2 regions of the Pseudomonas sp. MRSN 12121 genome follow, and region 2 is predicted to be linked to the other one. Evidence: riboswitches for the same ligand, from Rfam matches in the RefSeq annotation. Region 2 holds a riboswitch; the other holds the start of a gene.
The links. A riboswitch is a leader RNA that binds a small molecule or an ion and turns the genes downstream of it on or off. The one in region 2 is predicted to bind manganese.
Positions count from the first base shown of each region.

Region 1: it holds a riboswitch for manganese, as region 2 does, so the genes downstream of both, mntP (manganese efflux pump MntP) here and TO66_RS26010 (TMEM165/GDT1 family protein) in region 2, are expected to answer to the same signal.

Region 1 is NZ_CP010892.1:2,805,945-2,816,791, forward strand. It holds gene TO66_RS12915 (winged helix-turn-helix domain-containing protein) at 137-844, shown strand; gene TO66_RS12920 (ATP-binding protein) at 845-2,128, shown strand; gene TO66_RS12925 (MipA/OmpV family protein) at 2,243-3,040, opposite strand; gene TO66_RS12930 (GFA family protein) at 3,393-3,881, opposite strand; yybP-ykoY riboswitch at 3,999-4,168, shown strand; gene mntP (manganese efflux pump MntP) at 4,174-4,746, shown strand; gene TO66_RS32575 (double zinc ribbon domain-containing protein) at 4,803-5,072, shown strand; gene TO66_RS12940 (GNAT family N-acetyltransferase) at 5,080-5,646, opposite strand; gene TO66_RS12945 (LysR family transcriptional regulator) at 5,780-6,676, opposite strand; gene TO66_RS12950 (MaoC family dehydratase N-terminal domain-containing protein) at 6,838-7,677, shown strand; gene TO66_RS12955 (acyl-CoA dehydrogenase family protein) at 7,699-8,862, shown strand; gene TO66_RS12960 (MmgE/PrpD family protein) at 8,873-10,222, shown strand; gene TO66_RS12965 (CaiB/BaiF CoA-transferase family protein) at 10,243-10,847, shown strand, end outside.
Region 2 is NZ_CP010892.1:5,728,387-5,739,233, reverse strand. It holds gene TO66_RS26030 (putative signal transducing protein) at 1-153, shown strand, start outside; gene TO66_RS26025 (SOS response-associated peptidase) at 188-808, shown strand; gene TO66_RS34345 (methyl-accepting chemotaxis protein) at 883-1,626, opposite strand; partial or broken gene TO66_RS34340 (HAMP domain-containing protein) at 1,738-1,935, opposite strand; gene TO66_RS26015 (M48 family metallopeptidase) at 3,289-4,104, shown strand; gene TO66_RS26010 (TMEM165/GDT1 family protein) at 4,197-4,781, opposite strand; yybP-ykoY riboswitch at 4,871-4,992, opposite strand; gene TO66_RS26005 (class I SAM-dependent methyltransferase) at 5,045-6,043, opposite strand; gene TO66_RS26000 (2-hydroxyacid dehydrogenase) at 6,077-7,042, opposite strand; partial or broken gene TO66_RS25995 (LysE family translocator) at 7,126-7,756, shown strand; gene TO66_RS25990 (hypothetical protein) at 7,892-8,986, shown strand; gene TO66_RS25985 (helix-turn-helix domain-containing protein) at 8,979-9,752, opposite strand; gene TO66_RS25980 (MFS transporter) at 9,839-10,847, shown strand, end outside.

The DNA.
Region 1 (10,847 bases), 2.9 Mb from region 2:
TAAAAAACTCTTAAAAGCATGAAACATCGCGAAAAGCCGGCCGTGCGAGCCGGTTTTTGCCTGGCGCCGTGCTCAGATTTATCCGATGCCGCCTATAATGCGCGCACTCAAATTGTGCGTTCTCAGACTGGTATTTATGGATAACCCGGGTCTTGGCAAAGTATTGCTGGTGGAAGACGACGAAAAGCTCGCGGGGCTGATCGCGCACTTCCTGTCGCAACATGGTTTTGAGGTCCTGGCGGTGCATCGTGGCGATGTGGCGCTGGCGGCCTTTCTCGAATTCAAGCCGAAAATCGTCGTGCTCGACCTGATGCTGCCGGGCCAGAGCGGGCTGCACGTGTGCCGGGAAATCCGCAGCGTGTCGGATACGCCCATCGTCATCCTCACCGCCAAGGAGGAAGACCTGGACCATATCCTGGGCCTGGAATCCGGCGCCGACGATTATGTGATCAAGCCGATCAAGCCGCCGGTGCTGCTGGCGCGCCTGCGGGCGCTGCAACGGCGCCAGATGCCGGAGCCGGTGGTGCGGGGCGCGCTGGAGTTCGGCACCCTGGCCATCGACCGCAGTTGCCGGGAGGTGCGCCTGGCCGGCGAACTGATCGAGCTGACCACCATGGAGTTCGAGCTGCTGTGGCTGCTGGCCAGTGCGGCGGGCAAGATCCTCTCGCGCGACGATATTCTCAACCGCATGCGCGGCATCGCCTTCGACGGCCTCAACCGCAGCGTCGACGTGTACATCAGCAAGCTGCGCGGCAAGCTCCACGACAACCCTCGCGAGCCGGTGTGCATCAAGACCATCTGGGGCAAGGGCTACCTGTTCAATCCGTTCGCGTGGGAGCTGTAGATGCTGCGCCTGTTCCTGGGCCTGTACATTGTCCTGGCCATCGGTTTCGCCGGGGCGATCACCGCGGTCGATCACATTTTCACCGCCGTCCTCGAGGACCCGCTGGAAGCCTATCACCGCGATGCGGTGCGGGGGCCGGCCTACAGCCTGGTGGAACAGCTGCGGCCACTGGACAGCGCCGAACGCGAGCGGCAACTGCAGGCCCTGCAACCGCACTACGGCCTGCAATTGCGCCTGCTGGACAGGAACACCCTGACCTTGAACGAACGGGAGCAGGCCTTGCTGGCCTCCGACCAACTGGTGGTGCGGGAGAAGTTGACCCAGTTCATCGCCCGCATCGACCAGGGGCCGCAACTGTTGAGCATCAAGCTGCCGGAAGAGCCGTCGCTGACCCGGTTCTACACCATTGCCGCTTATGTCGCGCTGGGGACGATAGTGGGCATCTTCCTGCTGTTCTGGGTGCGTCCGCACTGGCGCGACCTGGAACAGTTGCGGCTGGCGGCCGAGCGTTTCGGCGACAACGACTTGAGCGCACGCCTGCACCTGTCGCGGCGCTCGAACATCCGCGAGCTGGCCGGGCACTTCAACCGCATGGCCAGCCGCATCGAAGGCCTGATTGCCAACCAGCGCGAACTGACCAACGCGGTCTCTCACGAATTGCGCACGCCCATCGCGCGGCTGTCGTTCGAGCTCGACCAGCTCAAGCAGTCGGACCCCAAACAGCGCCGCGAGCTGATCGCCGACATGTACGCCGACCTCGGCGAGCTGGAGGAGATGGTCTCCGAACTGCTGACCTACGCCAGCCTGGAACACGGCGCCACGGTGATCAACCGCGAGCACATCCAGGCCCGCCACTGGCTTGACAGTGTGGTCGGCAGTGTCGCCCTGGAGGCGGAAGCGGCGGGGGTGCAGATCGCTATCAGGGCCTGTGAGGTCGAGTACATCAGTATCGAGCCGCGGTTCATGGCGCGGGCGTTGATCAACCTGCTGCGCAACGCCATTCGTTATGCGGGGCGGCAGGTCGAGGTGTCGCTGAGGCAGACCGGGCAGGGCTACGAAGTCCAGGTCAACGACGACGGCCCCGGTGTGCCGGTGGAAGGGCGGAAGAAGATCTTCGAGCCGTTCTCGCGCCTCGACGCCAGCCGCGATCGCCGCACCGGCGGCTTCGGCCTGGGCCTGGCGCTGGTCCGGCGGGTCTCGCAATCCCACGGCGGGCAGGTCGAAGTGACGGACTCGCAATGGGGCGGGGCGTCGTTTCGCATGACCTGGGCGCGTCCCGAGTAACCGGGAGTTTTGCGGCGTGGCTATCGCGGGCAAGCCGGATCGCCGCCCGCTCGCTCCTACAAGGTACGTAGGAGCGAGGCTTGCCCGCGATGACGGCAGAGCGGTCGCTACCTTTTAGAAGCTGTACTCGACACTGGCCGCCAGCGAGGTCTGCAGGCGCTTGTCGACGATCGGGCTGTCGCCGGCTTCCTTGCTCAGGTAATCCACCGCCAGCACCGTGGAGACGCTGGTATTGGCATTGATCGGCAGGGTCCAGGTGAGGTCGCCGCCCTGGCTGAGCATGCCGCCCTTGGCGTGGTAGGCGCCGAAGCGGCTGTTGGCCGCCTGGTGGCGGCTGACGCCGTACCAGGTCTGCATGTAGTCGCCATCGCCGAAGCGGCTGTTGAGACTGCCGTCGAGGCTGCCGTAGGCGCCCTTGTAGAGCGTGGTGGCGATGTTCAATTGCAGGTGGTTGTAGGCCGAGCCGGTGTCCGGGTCGTCGTTCTTCTTGAAGGCATGCTCCACCGTCGCGCCGATCACCACCGAGCCCAGGGTGTAGCTGAGGTTGGCGCCGACCTGCGCCCGCGACTTGATCGAGCCCATGCCGTTGAGCCGGTCGGAGCCCTTGTAGCCGGTCTTGCGATCCTTGCGGCTGGCGCTCGGGCCGACCCAGGTGCTGAACGCCAGGTCGCCCCATTCGCCTTGCCAGCCCAGGCCCTGGGCGGTGTCGAAGAACAAGCCGTAGGGGCTGTCGATGCTGGCGCCGAGCAGCGGCGTCACGCTGCGTTCGTCGCTGCCGCTGTAGCGCGGCTGGCTCGCGGCGCCCAGTTGCAGGCTGTATTTCCAGTCTTCGGCGTGGGCGGTGCCGGCGGCCAGCAGGCACAGCGAGCTCAGGGACAGGCACCAGGTTCGAGGTGTGATCAGAGGCTTCATCAAGGTCAGTAACTCAACAGGTTGGAGGAGGGTCGACCATTTCTCGAATAGGAACTGCCCAGGCCGTCGCGAGGCCGGCTGGCGGCCTTGGGTGCGGGCGGGCTCGGAGGTTCAGGCGTGAGCGTCTCGCCCCTGGGCTGGGGCGTCGCTGCAACAGGTGGGGCAACAACCGTGGGCGGTGCCGTGCCCTGGCAGCTGAGGCTGCCGAGCAGTAACACCAGGAAAAGACCGCATAACCTGCCTGACATGACGCACCCGTGGAGAAATGGATGCGCTCATGCTAGGGACGCGGTGGCGGGCAATCTTTGCCAGCTTTGTCGGAAAACTGTCAAAGACTGTGAAAGGCCTTCACCTACCGTTGCAGATCCAGGCGCTGGTGCCACTGGGCGATGGATTCTTGCGGGTAGTGCTCGAACTGCAGGTCATGAGGATGCCAGTCGATCTCGACCCAGGGCGCCCGCGAGTCGAGCATCAGGTGCGTGTGTTCCGGGGGCACCGGCAACGGCGTGTCGATGGCCGAGGCGAAGGGGTGGATCAGTTCCGGCCATTGCGGGCTGAACAGCCACAGGCCGGAGCCGCAGAGGCTGCAGAAGTGCCGTTCGGCGCTGCTGCGGCGCGCCCGTTGCGCGCCGGGGGCCTTGATCCGCGCGTGGTAGATCGAAATATGCTGGCGCCCGCGGACTTTCAGGCTGGCGGCGTCGCCACCGAGGTTGATCGCATAGCCGCCACCGCCCTGGGTCTTGCGGCAGATCGAGCAGTAGCAGCGCTGGTAAGGGTAGGGGTGGGCGCTGGCCAGGCTGAAGTGGACGGCGTCGCAATGGCAGGAACCTTCGAGTTGCATGATCACCTCCGGCTACGGGTGGACGATGCCCTCAGCCTAGTCCCGGGCCGGCAGGCTGCCCAGCCGTGCGGGGACGGGCGGCCTTGATGAAATTTTCACGCACGCTGCCTTAGGCTGCCCGCTCTCTTTGGGGAGTAGCCTGTTGCCGGTTCGTCCGGCAGCGCCCGTATCAACATTCTCGGCACCCTGCCGTGGTACGGGCACCTTCTGGTTGGCGAGACCATCGACATCCCTGCGCTGAAGTCGGGCGCGCGGGCATGTCGTGGACTCAAGCCCGACCGGAAGATCCCACATGAACCCAGCCTCGATCGTGTTCCTTGCCTTCGCCATGTCCACCGATGCCTTTGCGGCCGCGGTCGGCAAGGGCTCCAGCCTGCATAAACCGCGTTTGTCCGAAGCCTTGCGCATCGGCCTGATCTTCGGCGTGATCGAAGCCATCACCCCGGTGGTCGGCTGGCTCATCGGCCAGGCGGCCGCGCAATGGGTGGCCAACTGGGACCACTGGATCGCCTTCGGCCTGCTGCTGGCGCTCGGCCTGCACATGATTCACAACGGCTTGAGCCTGGAGCAGGAAGCTCGACAGGAAGCACCGCGCCAGCCGGGATTCTGGCTGCTCGCGGCCACGGGCTTTGCCACCAGCATCGATGCCCTGGCGGTGGGCGTGGGGCTGGCCTTCGTCAACGTCAATATCTGGGTCGCGGCCACGGCGATCGGCCTGGCGACCATGACCATGGTCACTCTGGGCGTAATGCTCGGGCGCGCCATCGGCACGGTCATGGGGCAGCGCGCGGAAATCCTGGGAGGCGTGGTGCTGATCATCGTCGGCTCGACCATCCTCTACGAGCACCTGTCGGCCGTGGCTTGACCTTGTAGTTACTTCAGGTTTTTTACTGTCGGCTCTCTCACGCTGGAGTCATCGATATGAGTTTTTTCGAGCGTTTGCTGGGCGGTCATCACGGTCGCGGCCATGGTGGCTATCAAAACGGGCATCACGGCGGGCACTCGGGGAACGGCCATGGCCGGCGGCCTGCCGGCCCGTCATGCCCGGACTGTGGGGCGAACAATGCGGCCGGGGCGCGGTTCTGCCAGCAGTGCGGCACCTCGTTGCACCCTGCCGCCTGCGGCCAATGCGGCAGCCCGCTGGCCGCCGCTGCGCGCTTCTGCGGGCAATGCGGCGGCGCGGCGCGCTGAGGACGCTCTACAGTGCGATGGCGTAGCGCACCTGGGTCGCGTCGTCCGGATCGATGGCGCGGCTGAAGCCGAGTGTCGTGGCCAGTTGGCGCATGCGGTGGTTGGCCGGGCAGTCCAGGGAGTACATCTGCCGCAGGCCCTGGTCCTTCGCCCGGGCGATCAGGTGGTGCATGAGCACCGCGTCCAGCCCCTTGTGCTGCCAGTCGTCGGCCACGGTGACGGCGAATTCGCAGGTGTCGGGGGCGGTGTCGATCGCGGCGTAGCGGCTGATGCCGATTTCCCGCAGCGTGCCGTTGTCGTGCACCAGCGCCACGTAGGCCACGCGCCGGCGGCCGTCGACATCCATCAGTTGCGCGAGCAGGGCGTCGCCGACCTCTTTCACTTCGCCGAGAAACCGGTGGTGCCGGGTGAGTGGCGAAAGGTTCTCGATAAAGGCTTTTTCCCGGTCGCGGTCTTCGGCGCGCAACGGGCGGATCAGCACCGGGCTGCCGTCGTTGAGGGTGTCGATCCAGTGTTCGCCTTGCTGCGGGGTGAAGGCGGCCGGGGCGGGCGAGTGAATGGCGGTACTGGTCATGGGCGAGGCTCCTTGGTGCGGCAAATGATGACCTGAACATCTACACCGCCCAGGCGCGGAGCCTTTGATTCAGGTCAACGGCCAGCCGCGCCGGAGCCGGTTTGCCGCCGGAAGGTCGCCTGGCCCGGGGCGCTCAGGCCTGCTCCGGTGCGGGCATCAGGGTGCCGATCAGCGCCCGCACGCTGCCGGGCAGGGCCTCGAGTTCGCGCACGATGATGCTGCGTTCGCGCACGGCCCAGGCCTCGTCGAGTTTCACCGTCACCAGTTGCATGGTGCGGCTGTGCCGGATGGCCGCCGACTCGGGAATGATGCCGATGCCCACGCCGGCCTCGACCATGCGGCAGATCGCCTCGAAGCTCGACACCTGGATCCGCAGCGACAGCTGCTTGCCGGTGCGTTCCACGTGTTCGCGCAGAAAGCTCAGCAAGGTGCTGCCTTCGTGCAGGCCGATGTGCTGGTAGGCCAGGGTCTGTTCCAGGGTCACCGCCGGTTGCCTGGCCAGGGGGTGGTCCACCGGTAGGATCAGCACCAGGTGGTCGGTGCTGAAGTGCAGCACTTGCAGGCCGCTGGCTTCCACCGGGCCGGCGATGATGCCCATGTCGGCGGTGCCGTCGAGCACGCCCCGCACGATGTCGCGGGACAGGCGCTCCTGCAGGTCCACCGTGACCCCGGGGCGCTTCGACAGGAAGCCGGCGAGGATCTCCGGGAGGAACTCGGTCACCGCCGTGGTGTTGGCGAAGATCCGCATGTGCCCGGTGGAATCGCCGCCGTACTGGGTGAATTCGCTTTTCAGGTAGTCCACCTGGCGCATGATCAGCCGCGCATGCTGCAACAGGCGTTCGCCCGCCGGGGTGACCTCGACGCCGCGGCTGTCGCGGTACAACAGGCGGGTTTCGAGCTGGCCTTCCAGGGCCTTGATCCGCGCGCTGGCCGCCGCTGGCGAGAGGAAGGCGCGCCGGGCGCCCTGGGTCAGGCTCGGCGATTCGGCGATATGGATGAACAGGCGCAGGTCGGCCAGATCGAAATGCATGGGCGGGCTCCTGGGGCTGGCGAAAGGACCGCCGGGAAGCGGGCGGGCGCAAAGGGCGTTCAGCATAACCGAACGCCGGTTTATTGAAATGCAAATTCTCGGAACGCGCCGTCGCTTGCATGATCGGCTCCATCACCACTGCACGACAGGACTCCGACCCGATGAGCGTGACCGATCCCGGCGCCTGGACAGGCCGCCGCCAGCAAACCCATGACCAGCTCAGCCGTAACCTGCTCAAGCGTATCGCCGCGACCTTCGGCGAACCCGCGCCGGCCCATGGCGAGGCGCTACCGCCGCTGTGGCAATGGTGTTTCTTCCAGGAGCCGCTGGCCGCCAGCGCCTTGGGCGAAGACGGCCATCCGGCGCGGGGCGGCTTCCTGCCGCCGGCGGCCAACCGCAACCGCATGTGGGCCGGTGGCCGGGTGGAGTTCTTCGAGCCCCTGCGCGCCGGTTTCGATGCGGACTGCGTGTCGACCATCGCCCGGGTCGAGGAAAAGACCGGGCGCAGCGGCGCGCTGCTGTTCGTCACGGTGCGCCATGAGTATTCCCAGGACGGTCGCCTGGCGATCGGCGAGGAACAGGACATCGTCTACCGCGAGCCGACCCCGCCCAAGCCGGGCAGTGGCGAGGCGTTGCCCCGCGGGGAATGGCGCGAGGTCGTCGAGCCCGACGCGACCCTGCTGTTCCGCTACAGCGCGGTGACCTTCAACGGCCATCGCATCCATTACGACTTTCCCTACGTCACCGCGACCGAAGGTTATGCGGGGCTGGTGGTGCACGGTCCGCTGATCGCCACCCTCGGCTTGCGCGCCTTCTGCCGCGCCCACCCGCAGGCGCGGCTGCGGCGTTTCGCCTATCGCGGCGTGCGGCCCTTGATCGCGCCGCAGCCGTTCGAGGTCGGCGGGCGCATCGTCGGGCCCGGCGTGGCCGAGCTGTGGGCCGGTAACGACGCCGGCCTGGCCCAGCAGGCCGAGGTGCTGTTCGATCCCATTGCCCAATAATCACAGGCGGAGAGCCGTTCGATGAACCCCAACAGCAACGAAGAACTGAATGCCATCCGCGAAGGCGTGCGTGCCTTGTGTGCCGAGTTCGACGCCGCCTACTGGCGCCGGATCGACGAAGAAAAAGGCTTTCCGCAAGCCTTCGTCAAGGCCCTGACCGACGCCGGCTGGCTGGCGGCGATGATCCCGGCCGAATACGGCGGCTCGGGCCTGGGCCTGGCCGAAGCCTCGGTGATCCTTGAGGAAGTGAACCGCTGCGGCGGCAACTCCGGCACCGTACATGGGCAGATGTACAACATGTTCACCCTGCTGCGGCACGGCAGCGAGGCGCAGAAGCGCTTCTACCTGCCGAAGCTGGCCAGCGGCGAACTGCGCCTGCAATCGATGGGCGTCACCGAACCCACCACCGGCACCGACACCACGCGGATCAAGACCACCGCGGTGCGCCAGGGCGACCAGTACGTGATCAACGGCCAGAAGGTGTGGATCTCGCGCATCCAGCATTCCGACCTGATGATCCTGCTGGCGCGCACCACGCCGCTGGCCGAGGTCAAGAAGAAGTCCGAAGGCATGTCGATCTTCCTCGTCGACTTGCGCGAGGCCATCGGCAACGGCCTGACCGTGCAGCCGATCGCCAACATGGTCAACCACGAGACCAACGAGCTGTTCTTCGACAACCTGCGGATCCCCGCCGACAGCCTGATCGGCGAGGAGGGCAAGGGCTTCAGGTACATCCTCGACGGCCTCAACGCCGAGCGCACGCTGATTGCCGCCGAGTGCATCGGCGACGGCCGCTGGTTCGTCGACAAGGCCAGCCAGTACGCCCGCGACCGGGTGGTGTTCGGCCGGCCCATCGGGCAGAACCAGGGCGTGCAGTTCCCCATCGCCGAAGCCCATGTCGAGATCGAGGCCGCCGACCTGATGCGCTGGCGCGCCTGCGCCGAATACGACAGCGGCCTCAACGCCGGCGCCAGCGCCAACATGGCCAAGTACCTGGCGGCCAAGGCCTCGTGGGAGGCGGCCAACGCCTGCCTGCAGACCCACGGCGGTTTCGGTTTCGCCTGCGAGTACGACGTCGAGCGCAAGTTCCGCGAGACCCGCCTGTACCAGGTGGCGCCGATCTCCACCAACCTGATCCTGTCCTATGTCGCCGAGCACCTGCTCGAACTGCCGCGCAGTTTCTGAGGAAGCGAGCATGAGCCATACCCAAGCCCTGGCCGGGTTCCTTGCCGGCCTGAGTTACCCGCAGTTGCCCGACCCCGTGCTCGCGCGCACCGAAGAGCTGTTCCTCGACTGGCTCGGCTCGGCCCTGGCCAGCCAGGGCGCGCATCCGATTCCGTTGTTCGAGCGTTACGCCCGGCAGATGGGCCCGGCCGATGGCCCGACGCGGATCCTGGTCAATGGATGTGGCACTTCGGCGTATTTCGCCGCGCTGGTGAACGCTGCGTCTTCGCACCTGGTGGAGCAGGACGACTTGCACAACGGCTCGGTGCTGCACCCGGCCACCGTGGTGTTTCCCGCCGCGCTGGCCGCCGCCCAGGACCTTGGCAAATCCGGCCGCGAGCTGCTGCTGGCGGCGGTCGCCGGCTATGAGGCGGGCATCCGCATCGGCGAGTTCATGGGGCGTTCCCATTACCGGATCTTCCATACCACGGCCACCGTCGGCACCCTCGCCGCGGCCGTGGCGCTGGGCAAGCTGATGGACTTCGACCAGGAGCAGTTCATCCACCTGCTGGGCAGCGCCGGGACCCAGGCCGCCGGGCTCTGGGAGTTCCTGCGCGACGCCGCCGACTCCAAGCAGCTGCACACCGCCAAGGCCGCGGCCGACGGTTTGCTCGCGGCCTACCTGACCCGCGACGGGCTGAGCGGCGCGCGCAATATCCTCGAGGGCGAGCAGGGCATGGCCGCGGGCATGTCGTGGGATGCCGAGCCGGGCAGGCTGTCCGACCGGCTCGGCGCGCGCTGGGCCTTGCTGGAAACCTCGTTCAAGTTCCACGCCTCTTGCCGCCATACCCATCCGGCCGCCGATGCCTTGCTGGCGCTGATGCAGCGCGAAGGCCTGGGCCATGAAGGAATCGCCCGGGTGGAAACCCATGTGCACCAGGCGGCCATCGATGTGCTGGGGCGGGTCAACGTGCCGCAGACCGTGCACCAGGCCAAGTTCTCCATGGGCACCGTGCTGGGCCTGATCGCGGTGCACGGCCAGGCCGGCTTGCCGGAATTCCATGAGCGGGCCTTGCACGATCCGGCGGTGGCGGCGTTTCGCGACAAGGTGTCGATGCACCTCGACCCCGACGTGGAGCGCGCCTATCCGCAGCGCTGGCTGGGCCGGGTGCGGGTGGTCACCGAGGATGGCCGCACGCTGCACGGCGCCATCGACGAGCCCAAGGGCGATCCGGGCAACGGCCTGTCGCGGGCGGAGCTGGCGGACAAGTTCCAGCGCCTGCTGCGGTTCTCCGGCGCGCGCACCCCGGAGCAGGGTGCGGCCCTGATAAGCCGGGTGTGGAACCTGCGCGACAGCGCGCACTTGAACGAACTGTTTTGAGCCAGCCCCGAGGACGCCTTATGACAACCACCCCCGCACAACCCCGGCCGCTGGACGGCATCACCGTGGTCAGCCTGGAGCACGCCATCGCCGCGCCGTTCTGCACCCGGCAGTTGGCCGACCTCGGCGCCCGGGTGATCAAGGTCGAACGCCCCGGCAGCGGCGATTTCGCCCGTGGCTACGACGAGCGCGTGCGCGGCCTGGCCTCGCATTTCGTGTGGACCAACCGTTCCAAGGAAAGCCTGACCCTGGACCTCAAGCAGGACGCCGCCGGCGACATCCTGCAGCGCCTGCTGGGCGAAGCCGACGTGCTGGTGCAGAACCTCGCGCCGGGCGCGGCGGCGCGCCTGGGCCTGTCGTTCGAGGCGCTGCACGCACGTTTTCCGCGGCTGATCGTCTGCGACATTTCCGGCTACGGCGAGGGCGGCCCTTATGAAACGAAAAAGGCCTACGACCTGCTGATCCAGAGCGAAGGCGGCTTCTTGTCGGTCACCGGCGGCCCGGGTGACGACCAGCTGGCCAAGGCCGGTTGCTCGATCGCCGACATCGCCGCCGGCATGTACGCCTATAGCGGCATCCTCTCGGCGCTGTTGCTGCGTGGCCGCACCGGGCAGGGCAGCCGCAT
Region 2 (10,847 bases):
GGCACCGGGGAATTGCCGGTGTTCGGCCTGCTTGGCCTGGCGGTGGACAACGACCAGGCGCAATACGCCCGGGAACTGATCGCTGCCTATAACGCCGCGCTGCCGATACCCGGCGACGAACCGGCCAATCATGCCGGCGTACTGATCTGTTAGGCTGGCGGCCGTTTTTCCAAGAGTTGCTTGCCCCATGTGTGGACGTTACGCCCTGTTTCGCTGGAACCCAGCGTTTGCTGCCTTGCCCGGATTTCCGGCGGACCAGCAGGCGCAGTGGAATATTTCGCCCAACGATTCGGTGCTGATCCTGCGCAGCAGCGACGGCCAGCGTAACCTGGCGCGCGCCCGCTGGGGGCTGACGCCGCCCTGGCTGACCGACCTGTCGCGTACCCCCGCCCATGCCCGGGCCGAGACCCTGGCCGAACAGCCGATGTTTCGCGAAGCCTTTCGCCAGCGGCGCTGCCTGCTGCCGGCCAACGGGTTCTACGAATGGCGGGGTGGCACTCGCAAGCGTCCGTACTGGTTGACGCCAGGGGAGGGTTCTTCGCTGTTCTTCGCGGCGATCTGGGAGGCTTATCCGGTGCAGGAGCAGGTCTGGCTGAGCACCGCGGTGGTCACCCAGCCGGCGGCCAGCCAGCGCCGGCCGCTGATTCTCGATGCCCAGGGCCAGGACGCCTGGCTCGACCCCGAGACCCCGCTGCCGGTGCTCCAGGCCTTGCTGGCCAGCCCCCCGGCCGCCTTGCGCGAGCGGGTGCTGGCCAACCTGGTGAACGACCCGAAGCTCAATGCCCCCGAGTGCCTGACGCCGGGCTGATCCGCTCGTCGGTAGGAGCGAGCGGGCGGCGATCCCCTTGCCCGCGATAAGGTCCAAGGGACCTTTCGTCGGTTTCAGACCTTGAACTGATTGATCAGCCGGCGCTGCTGCTCGGCCAGCTTGGTCAGGCCGGCGCTGGCGGCGCTGGATTCGTCGGCGCCGCCGGCCACCTCATTGGCCACCTGGCCGATATTGATCACGTTGCGGTTGATGTCCTCGGCGACGGCGCTCTGCTCTTCGGCGGCGCTGGCGATCTGGGTATTCATGTCGTTGATCACCGACACCGCCTGGGTAATGGTCTCCAGTGCCTCGGCAGCCTTCGCCGCGTGCTGCACGCTTTCGTCGGTGCGGTGCTGGCTGTCCTCCATGACCCGCACCACATCGCGGGTGCCTTGTTGCAGCTGCTGGATCATCGACTGGATTTCTTCCGTCGCCTGCTGGGTCTTCTGCGCCAGGTTGCGCACCTCGTCGGCGACCACGGCGAAGCCGCGGCCCTGTTCCCCGGCACGGGCCGCCTCGATGGCCGCGTTGAGGGCCAGCAGGTTGGTCTGTTCGGCGATGCCGCGGATGGCGATCAGGATCGCGTTGATGTTCTCGCTGTCCTTGGCCAGGGTCTGCACCACGCCCACCGCGCGGCCGATTTCCACGGCCAGGGCGCCGATGGCGGTCGAGGTGTCGCGCACGATGCGCATGCCTTGGCTGGCGGCCTGGTCGGCATGGTTGGCGGCTTGCGCGGCCTGGGTCGCGTTGCGCGCCACGTCCTGGGCAGTGGCAGTCATCTCGTGCACGGCGGTGGCCACCTGGTCGATCTCGGCCATCTGCTTGTGCACGCCCTGGTTGGTTCGAATGGCGATATCTGCGGTGTGTTCGGAAGAATCGCTGACGCTCTGCACCGACGTCACCACCTGGCTGATCATCGCCTGCAATTTGGCCAGGAAGGTATTGAAGCCCTTGGCGATCGAGCCGAGTTCGTCGGCGCGGTCACTGCTCAGGCGCCGGGTCAGGTCGCCTTCGCCCTGGGCGATATCGTCGAGCATGGCCACCATCTGCTTGAGCGGCCGGGCGATGCCGTGGCCCACCAGCCAGATCACCAGCAAGCCGAGACCGGCGATGATCAGGCCGACCATGGCCATGCCAAAGGCGTCGGCCTTGCGCTGGTCGGCCAGGTCGCCCTGCAGTTTCTGCAGGTCGGCCATGACCGCGTCCAGCGGCAGTTGCAGCATCAGGGTCCAGCGGGCGTCGGTCTGGCCGATGCCGAATGGCAGGTACAGTTCGATCCGGCCCTTGCTCTGGTCGACGCTGTAGTTCACTTCGTCGCGCTTGAGGCTGCCCAGCTTGGCGACTTCTTCGCTGTCGAGGATGTCGCTGACCTTCTCGCCGAATTTGCTCGGGTCCTTGGTGTAGGCCACCAGCCGGCCATTGCCGCCGATCAGGGCCATTTCGCCCACGCCCTTGTAGAGCTTCTGGTTGGCGCCCAGGAGCATGTCCTGGATGAAATTCACCGACAGGTCGGCGCCGACTATGCCCTGGAAGGCGCCGTCGAGCAGGATGGGTTCGATAAAGGAGGCGAGCATGACGATCTTGTCGCCAACCTTGTAAGGCGCCGGATCGATCACGCAGGGTTTCCTGCTTTCCTTGGAGCACAGGTAGTACTCGCTGGCGCGCACGCCGGTGGACAGGACCTTCTGGTCGTCCACGTCCACCAGTTTGTCCAGGGCCAGGCTGCCGTCCTCGTTGCGGAACCACCACGGCAGGAAGCGCCCGTTGCCGGCGTCGATCCCCACCACCTTGGTGTCGACGTAGGCGCTGTCGTTATGGTCGATGGCGTTCTTTTCCCAGCCTATATAGGCACCGAGGATCTTCGGGTTCTGCGCGACGTTTTCCTTGATCAGGTTGATCAGTTGTTCGCGGCTGAGCGTCAGTTGCGGATTGCCGCTGGCGTCCTTGCTGCCGAGCAGCGCGTTGACCCGCACCAGGCCGCCGGCGATCAGCAGGGGCGCTTCGAGTTCGCGCTGGATCTGGCTGACCTGGGTCTGCGCCAGCCCGATCAGGCGTTGCTCGATGACCTGCTCGAACTGGATCTGGGTTTGCTGCTGCACCATTTCCTGGGTCCGGGCGCCAGCGAACAGGGCGTACAGCACCAGGGCAACGACCACGCTGAGGACGATGGCGCCGGCCAGGGCGGCCACGGAAAACTGGATCGACTTGAATTTCATAAGGGCTCCGGACGCAGGAATGACGTCTGCCCCGTTGTATCGGCAAGGCCCCCCGCGGTCATGAGGCGAGGCGCGGAAAAATCGTCGTTTTCCAGGCGTGGATGTCGCGCATGGATAGCTGCCAGGCGTTGGCGGAGGCGGTGGGGCAGGCTGGGTGAATTTTTTCTGCGCGGTATCCGAAAACCGCGTGCTAAGCGTCCGGGTATCTGGCGCCGATACACAACTGGGCCTAGGATACGCGCCATGTTTCCAGGGAGTGTTTTCATGAGCAAGAAACAGGTTTCGGTTGCGCTGGCCGCGGCGTTGCTGCTGTCGGGTTGCCAATCGGTCAACACCACCAGTGGTGGTGCCGTCGGTGTCGATCGCAAGCAGTACATGTTCAGCATGTTGTCGACCGATGAGGTCAACCAGTCCTACGCCCAGTCCTATCAGCAGACGATCGGTGAGGCGAGCAGCAAGAATGCCCTGGATAAATCCAGTGCCAATGCCAAGCGCCTTCAGGCGATCGCCAACCGGCTGATTGCCCAGGCACCGGTATTTCGTCCGGACTCCGCGCAGTGGCAGTGGGAAGTCAACCTGATCAAGAACGACGAGCTCAATGCCAACTGCGGCCCTGGCGGCAAGATCATTTTCTACACCGGAATCATCGACAGGCTGCAACTGACCGACGATGAAATCGCCGCGGTCATGGGCCATGAAATTGCCCACGCCCTGCGCGAGCACGGCCGTGAAGCCATGTCCAAGGCCTACGGTGTCAGCGCGCTGAAGCAGATCGCGCTGATCGCCGGCGCCCCGCAGGAAGCGGTGGCCGTGGGCGACAACGGGGTCAACCTGCTGATGACCCTGCCCAACAGCCGCGGCAACGAGAACGAAGCGGACCTGATCGGCCTGGAGCTGGCGGCCCGCGCCGGCTACAACCCGAACGCGGCCATCACCCTGTGGAACAAGATGAGCAAGGCCTCGGAAGGCGCGCCACCTGAATTCCTCAGCACTCACCCGGCCTCCAGCAGCCGGATTTCTTCGTTGGAAGCGGCGATTCCCAAAGTGATGCCGCTGTACCAGCAGGCGAAGAAGTCCTGACCTTCCAGCGGCGTCGCTGACGCCGCTATCTGTTGTCGGAGCGAAGCTTGCTCGCGATGGGAGCGCCACGGTGCAACGCCGTGGCGCGACGCTTACACCCAGCCGCTGCTCTGCATGGCCTTGTACACCGCGACAATGGCCAGGATGAAGAACGCCGATGCCGCCAGGCGACGGATCAGGTTCAACGGCAGTTTCTCCGCCGCGAAGTTGCCGGCCAGGACCACCGGGACGTTGGCGATCAGCATGCCGGCGGTGGTGCCGATGATCACCAGCCACAACTCCGGGTATTGCGCCGCGAGCATCACGGTGGCGATCTGGGTCTTGTCGCCGATTTCCGCGAGGAAGAACGCGATCAGCGTGGTCAGGAACGGGCCGAACTTGCGGGTGGTGCTGGCTTCGTCGTCATCCATTTTGTCCGGCACCAGGGTCCAGAGCGCGGTGGCGGCAAAGCTCGCGGCGAGAATCCAGTGCAGGGTGGCATCCGAGAAGAAACTGCCGAACCAGGCGCCTACCGCGCCTGCGGCGGCATGGTTGGCCAGGGTCGCGGCGACGATGCCGGCGATGATCGGCCAGGGCTTGCGAAAGCGCGCGGCGAGAATGAGAGCAAGCAGTTGCGTCTTGTCGCCGATTTCGGCCAAGGCAACGATCGCGGTGGGAACCAGGAGAGAATCCAGCATCAGGGCATTCCTAAGGGGCGGGTCGACACGGCTATGACACGTACAGCCTTCCCGCCCCGGGTAAGGTGTGCGTGTCATAGGTCTTGTCAAACCCGGCGGTCCGTCTGTGCGGACTCTCGGGTCGCATGCGCCATGATCTGAGGATCAAGTATGTTGACGCATGCCGGGCGAGCTTGGCGCTCGCGGGAGACTACTCCCCTAGGACGGAGCGGATTCTGCCTAGGCGAAATCCATTCGGCAAGCGTTCTTTTGCAAAAAAGTGGTTAGCCGCGCCGGGCGCTGTAGATACGGAAACCATCGCCCTCGGCCCTGATCGAGCAGGGGCCCAGATGCTCTTCGATCAATGGCTGGTAACGCAGGAAGCTGTTGGCCACCAGCCGGAGTTCGCCACCTGTTTTCAGATGTTTTGCCGCTTTTCGCAGCAGGTTTTCCGTTGCCTGGTAGTCGGTATGGACCCCGGTATGGAAGGGTGGGTTGGTCAGGATGGTGTTCAGCCCCAGGGGCGCGGCATCGATGCCGTCACCGGTCAGCACTTCGGCTTGCAGCCCGTTGGCGGCCAGGGTCAGGCGGCTGCTGGCGGCGGCGAAGGCGTCGACATCGAGCAGGGTCACGCTGTTGTGCGGGTAGCGACGCTTGATCGCCGCGCCGAGCACGCCGGCGCCACAGCCGAAATCCAGCAGATGGCCGCCGGGCAGTTGGTCCAGGTGTTCCAGCAGCAGGGCGCTGCCACGATCCAGGCGGCCATGGCTGAATACGCCTGGCAGGCTGACCACCTTCAACGGCCCTTCGGCCAGCGGCAATTCGTATTCCTGGGCCAGGCTTTCCAGGGCGACGGCCTGCGGCGCCTGTTCCACCGTTACCTGCCACAGCTGGCAATGGCGCGCGCTGTCGAGCTTGCGTGGCTTGCCGAACGGAGTGAGCTGCTTGGCCGCGCGTTCGATGCCGCTGCGTTTTTCCCCGACCAGATACAGTTCGCATCCGCCCAGGCGCGAGGCGAGGGCGTTGAGCAGGTAGTCGGTGAGCTCCCGGGATTTGGGCAGGAACAGCACCGCGCTGGTAAACGCCTGCTCGGGGGCGTTCACCCCGAAGTGGCTGCGCCCGGCGAAACGGGCCTCCAACGCGGCCTGGTCGCCGGCGTGCCAGCTCCAGCCATGGGCCTGGGGCAGGCGGCCGAGCAGGTCGTCGGCGGGCAGGCCGGCCAGCAGCAGCGAGCCTTGGAACAAGTCAGCCTGACGAAGCAGTACTTCACTGCGCGGATCCATAATCTGCTCCTGGGAAAAAAGTGGCGCAGTTTATCAACTGACGACCCGCAGCGCTGTACCGCTGAAAAACGCCCGGGCGTTTTCCACCAGTTGGCCGACGATGCGCTGGCGGGCTTCGCGGCTGCCCCAGGCATTGTGCGGCGTCACGATCAGGCGCGGGATGTCCGGGGCCAGCAGTGGGTTGCCGGCGGTTGGCGGCTCGACGCTCAGCACATCGGTGGCGGCGCCGCCCAGGTGACCGCTGCGCAGGGCATCGGCCAGGGCCTGTTCGTCGATCAGGCCGCCGCGGGCGGTATTGACCAGCAACGCGGTGGGTTTGAGCAGGGCCAGTTCGCGGGCGCCGATAAAGTGCCGGGTGTGTTCGTTGAGTGGGCAGTGCAGGGTCAGCGCGTCGATCTGCGGCAGCAGCTCTTCCAGCGGCAACCGATCGGCGCGGGCCGGTCGGCCGGGAATCTGCCCCAGCAACACGCGCATGCCGAAGGCTTCTGCCAGGCGCGCAACGGCGCCACCGAGTTCGCCATGCCCCAGCAGGCCCAGGGTCTTGCCTTGCAGTTCGACGATCGGGAAGTCCAGCAGGCAGAACTGCCGGGCCTGCTGCCAGCGACCATCGGCGACCGCCTGGCGGTAGTCGCTGAAGCGGGTGGCGAGGTTGAGCAGCAGCATGAGGGTGTGCTGGGCCACCGAGGGGGTGCCGTAGCCCTGGCAGTTGGCGACCCGGATGCCGAGTGCGCGGGCGGCGGCGAGGTCGACGTTGTTGGTGCCGGTGGCGGCCACCAGGATCAGTTTCAGTTTGGGGCAGGCGGCCAGGGTATCGGCATCGAGCAGCACCTTGTTGCTGATCGCCACCTGGGCGCCCTGCAGTCGTTCGATCACCTGGTCGGGGCGGGTCCGGTCGTGCAGTTGCAGCTCGTCGAAGCTGTGACGCAGAGCATCGAGGTCGAGATCGCCGAGGTCCAGGGAGCTGTGGTCGAGAAAGACGGCGCGGCGATTGTTAGTCATCAACTGTACCTTTTGCACGAGGGGTCCGAAGGCGTAATCTGCCGAGCCTAACAGATGAAATAATTAGATACACAGGAGCGTCCATGTACCTCGCCGAGTTCTTGACCGTTGCCCTTATCCACCTGCTCGCCGTGGCTAGCCCCGGCCCGGATTTCGCGGTGGTGGTGCGCGAGAGCGTGACCCACGGTCGCCGTGCCGGCACCTGGACGGCCCTGGGCGTGGGCTGCGCGATTTTCCTGCACGTGGGGTATTCGCTGCTGGGCATCGGGCTGATCGTGTCGCAGTCGATCGTGCTGTTCAACGCCCTGAAATGGGCCGCGGCTGCCTACCTGCTGTACATCGGCTACAAGGCCCTGCGGGCGCAGCCTGCCAAGCCCGAGACCGAAAACCTGCACCTGGAGGCCGGTGAGCGCACCGCCCGCGGCGCCTTCACCTCGGGTTTCGTGACCAACGGCCTGAACCCGAAGGCGACGTTGTTCTTCCTGTCGCTGTTCACCGTGGTCATCAACCCGCACACCCCCCCTGGCGATCCAGGCCGGCTACGGGGTGTACCTGGCCGTGGCGACAGCCACCTGGTTCTGCCTGGTGGCGCTGCTGTTCAGCCAGCAGAAGGTCCGCGCCGGCTTCGCCCGCATGGGCCACTGGTTCGACCGCACCATGGGCGCAGTGCTGATCGCCATCGGAGTGAAACTGGCCTTTACCGAGATGCACTGAGTCGATGGCTTTCCAGGCGACCTTTAAGGTCTAGGATCTTTCTGATCGATATCTAAGATTTATCGTACAATCGCCCGCTTTTATGCTGCCCTGACACCTTGAGTGTCCGGCGCGGCGTGCGCGAGCGGACGTTTGATGACGATACAGAAAGTACCGCAGCAGTTGCTCTATCTGGTTTATGGCGACAAAGAGGTGTATCGCCATGAAGCGAAGTTCAGCATCCTGACGGCCCTTGACCAGAGCAGCGATGCCGACGCCCTGGTGATCCGGGTGATGACCGACCGCCCGCAGGATTACCACGGCTGGCCGGTAGAAGTGGTGCCCTTGAGTGCGCAGACGCTGCTCGAATGGCAGGGCGACCAGGGCTACTTCCATCGCCGCAAGGCCTGCGCCTTTGCTGCGGCGCTGGAGCTGGCGGACAAGACCCTGTTTGCCGATACCGACACCCTGTTCGAGGCTGATCCGCAGCGCCTGTTCGATCGTATTGCGCCGGGCCGCTACCTGGTCGACGAAATCGAGTTTCTCTGGTCCGAGGTCCGCAGCCGTCCGCAGTTCGCCCATCTCGATCGCCACTTGCAGGCCAGCGGCTATGCAGTGCCGGCGCAGCAACGCCTGTACAACAGCGGTGTCTGCGGCCTGACGGCCGGCGACGGCGCCTTGATGCAGACCTCGATCGCCCTGATCGACGAATGGAGCGCGCCGATCAAGGACCTGCACACCCTGGAACAGATCGCCCTGTCGTTTGCCCTGGGCGACCGGCCTGTAGGCGAGAGCACGGACTGCATCTACCACTACTTCTCCGACAAGGACTTCTTCCATGCCATGCAGGCGCTGTTCTTCCAGCGTCATGGCGAAGCCTTCCGCCCGGAGTTGCTGGCGATGCAGCGTGAGGTTCCGCGTCGCAAGCCTGTGCCTTCGTTGTTCCAGCGCTCGCGGATCAAGTTCTATTTGCAGCGCCAGGACAAGGACATCCAGAAAGTCGGGCGCGACCTGCTGTATGGCAGCCATTGCCCGGTGTCGCCCTATGTCGACGCCTGCCGGCATGTCTGGTGGGATCAGGGATTGCGCCAGATCCAGCGGCGGGGCATGAGCCAGCGCTCGTCGATTCGCGCCCTGGCGCAGGGCGAATGGCCCGCCGGCTGGCCGCGGCCGCGCAACCGCGACGTGGAAAAACGCCTGCGCCGCTATATGCAGCAGCACTTGCAGGCGCACGGGGCGGCACCTAAGTAGCGGGGCCCAGCGCCTTGAGCTGGTTCAGGGCGCCGAGGTATTCCCGCGGAGGGTTGCCCAGCAGGCGGCAGAACATCGTGCTGAAGGCCCGGGCGCTGCCATAGCCCAGCGCCGTCGCCACCTGCTGCACGCTCTCGCCGGCGATCAGCCGCGGCAGGGCTTCCATCAGGCGCAGTTGCTGGCGCCAGGCATTGAAGCTCATCTGCACTTGCTGTTGAAACAGCCGCGCCAGGGTGCGTGAACTGGCGCCGACCTGTTGCGCCCAGTCTTCCAGAGTATTGGCGTGGTCGGGCGCTTGCAGCAGCGCCTGGCAAATGGCTTGCAGGCGCCGATCGCGCGGCATGGGAATGTGCAGCGGCAGGTTTTCCAGGCTGGCCACTTCCTCCAGCATCAATTGCTGGATCAGCGGGTTCTGCGCATGTTCGCGCCCCTGGGCGGCGCGCAGGATCAGCTCGCGCAGCAGCGGCGTGACCGCCAGCACACAGCAGTGTTGCAGCGAGGCGGGCGACAGCTCGGGGGCGATGAACAACGAACGCATCTGCACCTCGCCCGCCATGAAGATTTCATGTTCCACCCGCGGCGGGATCCACACCGCGCGGGTCGGCGGCAGGACCCAGGCCCCCTGGGCCGTGACCACGCGCATGGTGCCGCGCACCGCATACAGCAGTTGCGCCTCGCGATGGCAGTGCAATTGCTGGTGGGCGCCGTCCAGGTAATCGCGCGGATGGGCGCACACCGGATTGTGTTGGAAGTGGCTGATCAACATGTCCGATCCAGTGACTTTATTGTCAGGAGTGCGTTTTCTGGCCAACCTAGCATAACGGCACATTTCCAACGAAACAGCGTGCCGTCATGAATCAGTCTCGAAACGTCATCCGCTATATCAACGCCGCCCATGTGATCGATCACATGTTCATGCTGATCTTTCCCGCCGCCGTCCTCGGCATGACCCAGGCCTTCGCCCTGGACTATGCCGCGCTGATCGGTCTATCCCTGGGCGGCTTCATTGCCTTCGGCGCCTGCTCGCTACCGGCCGGCTGGCTGGGCGACCGCTGGAGCCGGCGGCAGATGATGCTGGTGTTTTTCTTCGGCATCGGCGCGGCGACGGTGTTCACCGGCTTGAGCAGCACCCCGACGATGCTGGTGATCGGCCTGACGCTGATGGGGGTATTCGCCGCGATCTATCACCCGGTCGGTACGGCGATGCTGGTGGCCTATGCGCAGAATCGCGGACGGGAAATCGGCATCAACGGCATGTGGGGCAATCTCGGCGTCGCCTTTTCGGCCTTGCTCACCGGCTTGCTGGTGGCGCATTTCGGCTGGCGGGTGGCATTCATCCTGCCGGGGGCGGTGGCGATTCTCCTGGGGTTGGGGTTTGCCTGGCAGGTGCGCGAGGAGCCGGCTCCGCTGCGCCCCCACGTACCGCTCAAGGGCGCCAGTGGCCAGCGCATTTCCATGACCCTGGTATTTGCCGTGCTGGCCCTGGCCACCGCCACGGGCGGGGTGGTGTTCAACGCCACCACCATGACCTACCCGAAGCTGTTCCAGGAACGCCTGCAGGACCTGTTCGCCTCGCCGCAGGTGCTGGGCCTGGTGGTCAGCCTGGCGTATGCCTTCGGCGCGGTGGCGCAACTGAGCATCGGCCGGGTGTTGCACCGTTTCAGCCTGAAATGGCCTTTCATCCTGCTGACTCTGTGCCAGGCGCCGTTGCTGGTCGGTTTGGCCCAGGCCGAGGGCTGGCCACTGATCGTCCTGGGCGCCGCCTTCATGTTCGTGGTGTTCGGCCAGGTCACGGTCAACGACGCGATGGTCGCCAACTTCGTCGCCCCACAATGGCAGTCCCGGGTATTCGCCTTGCGCT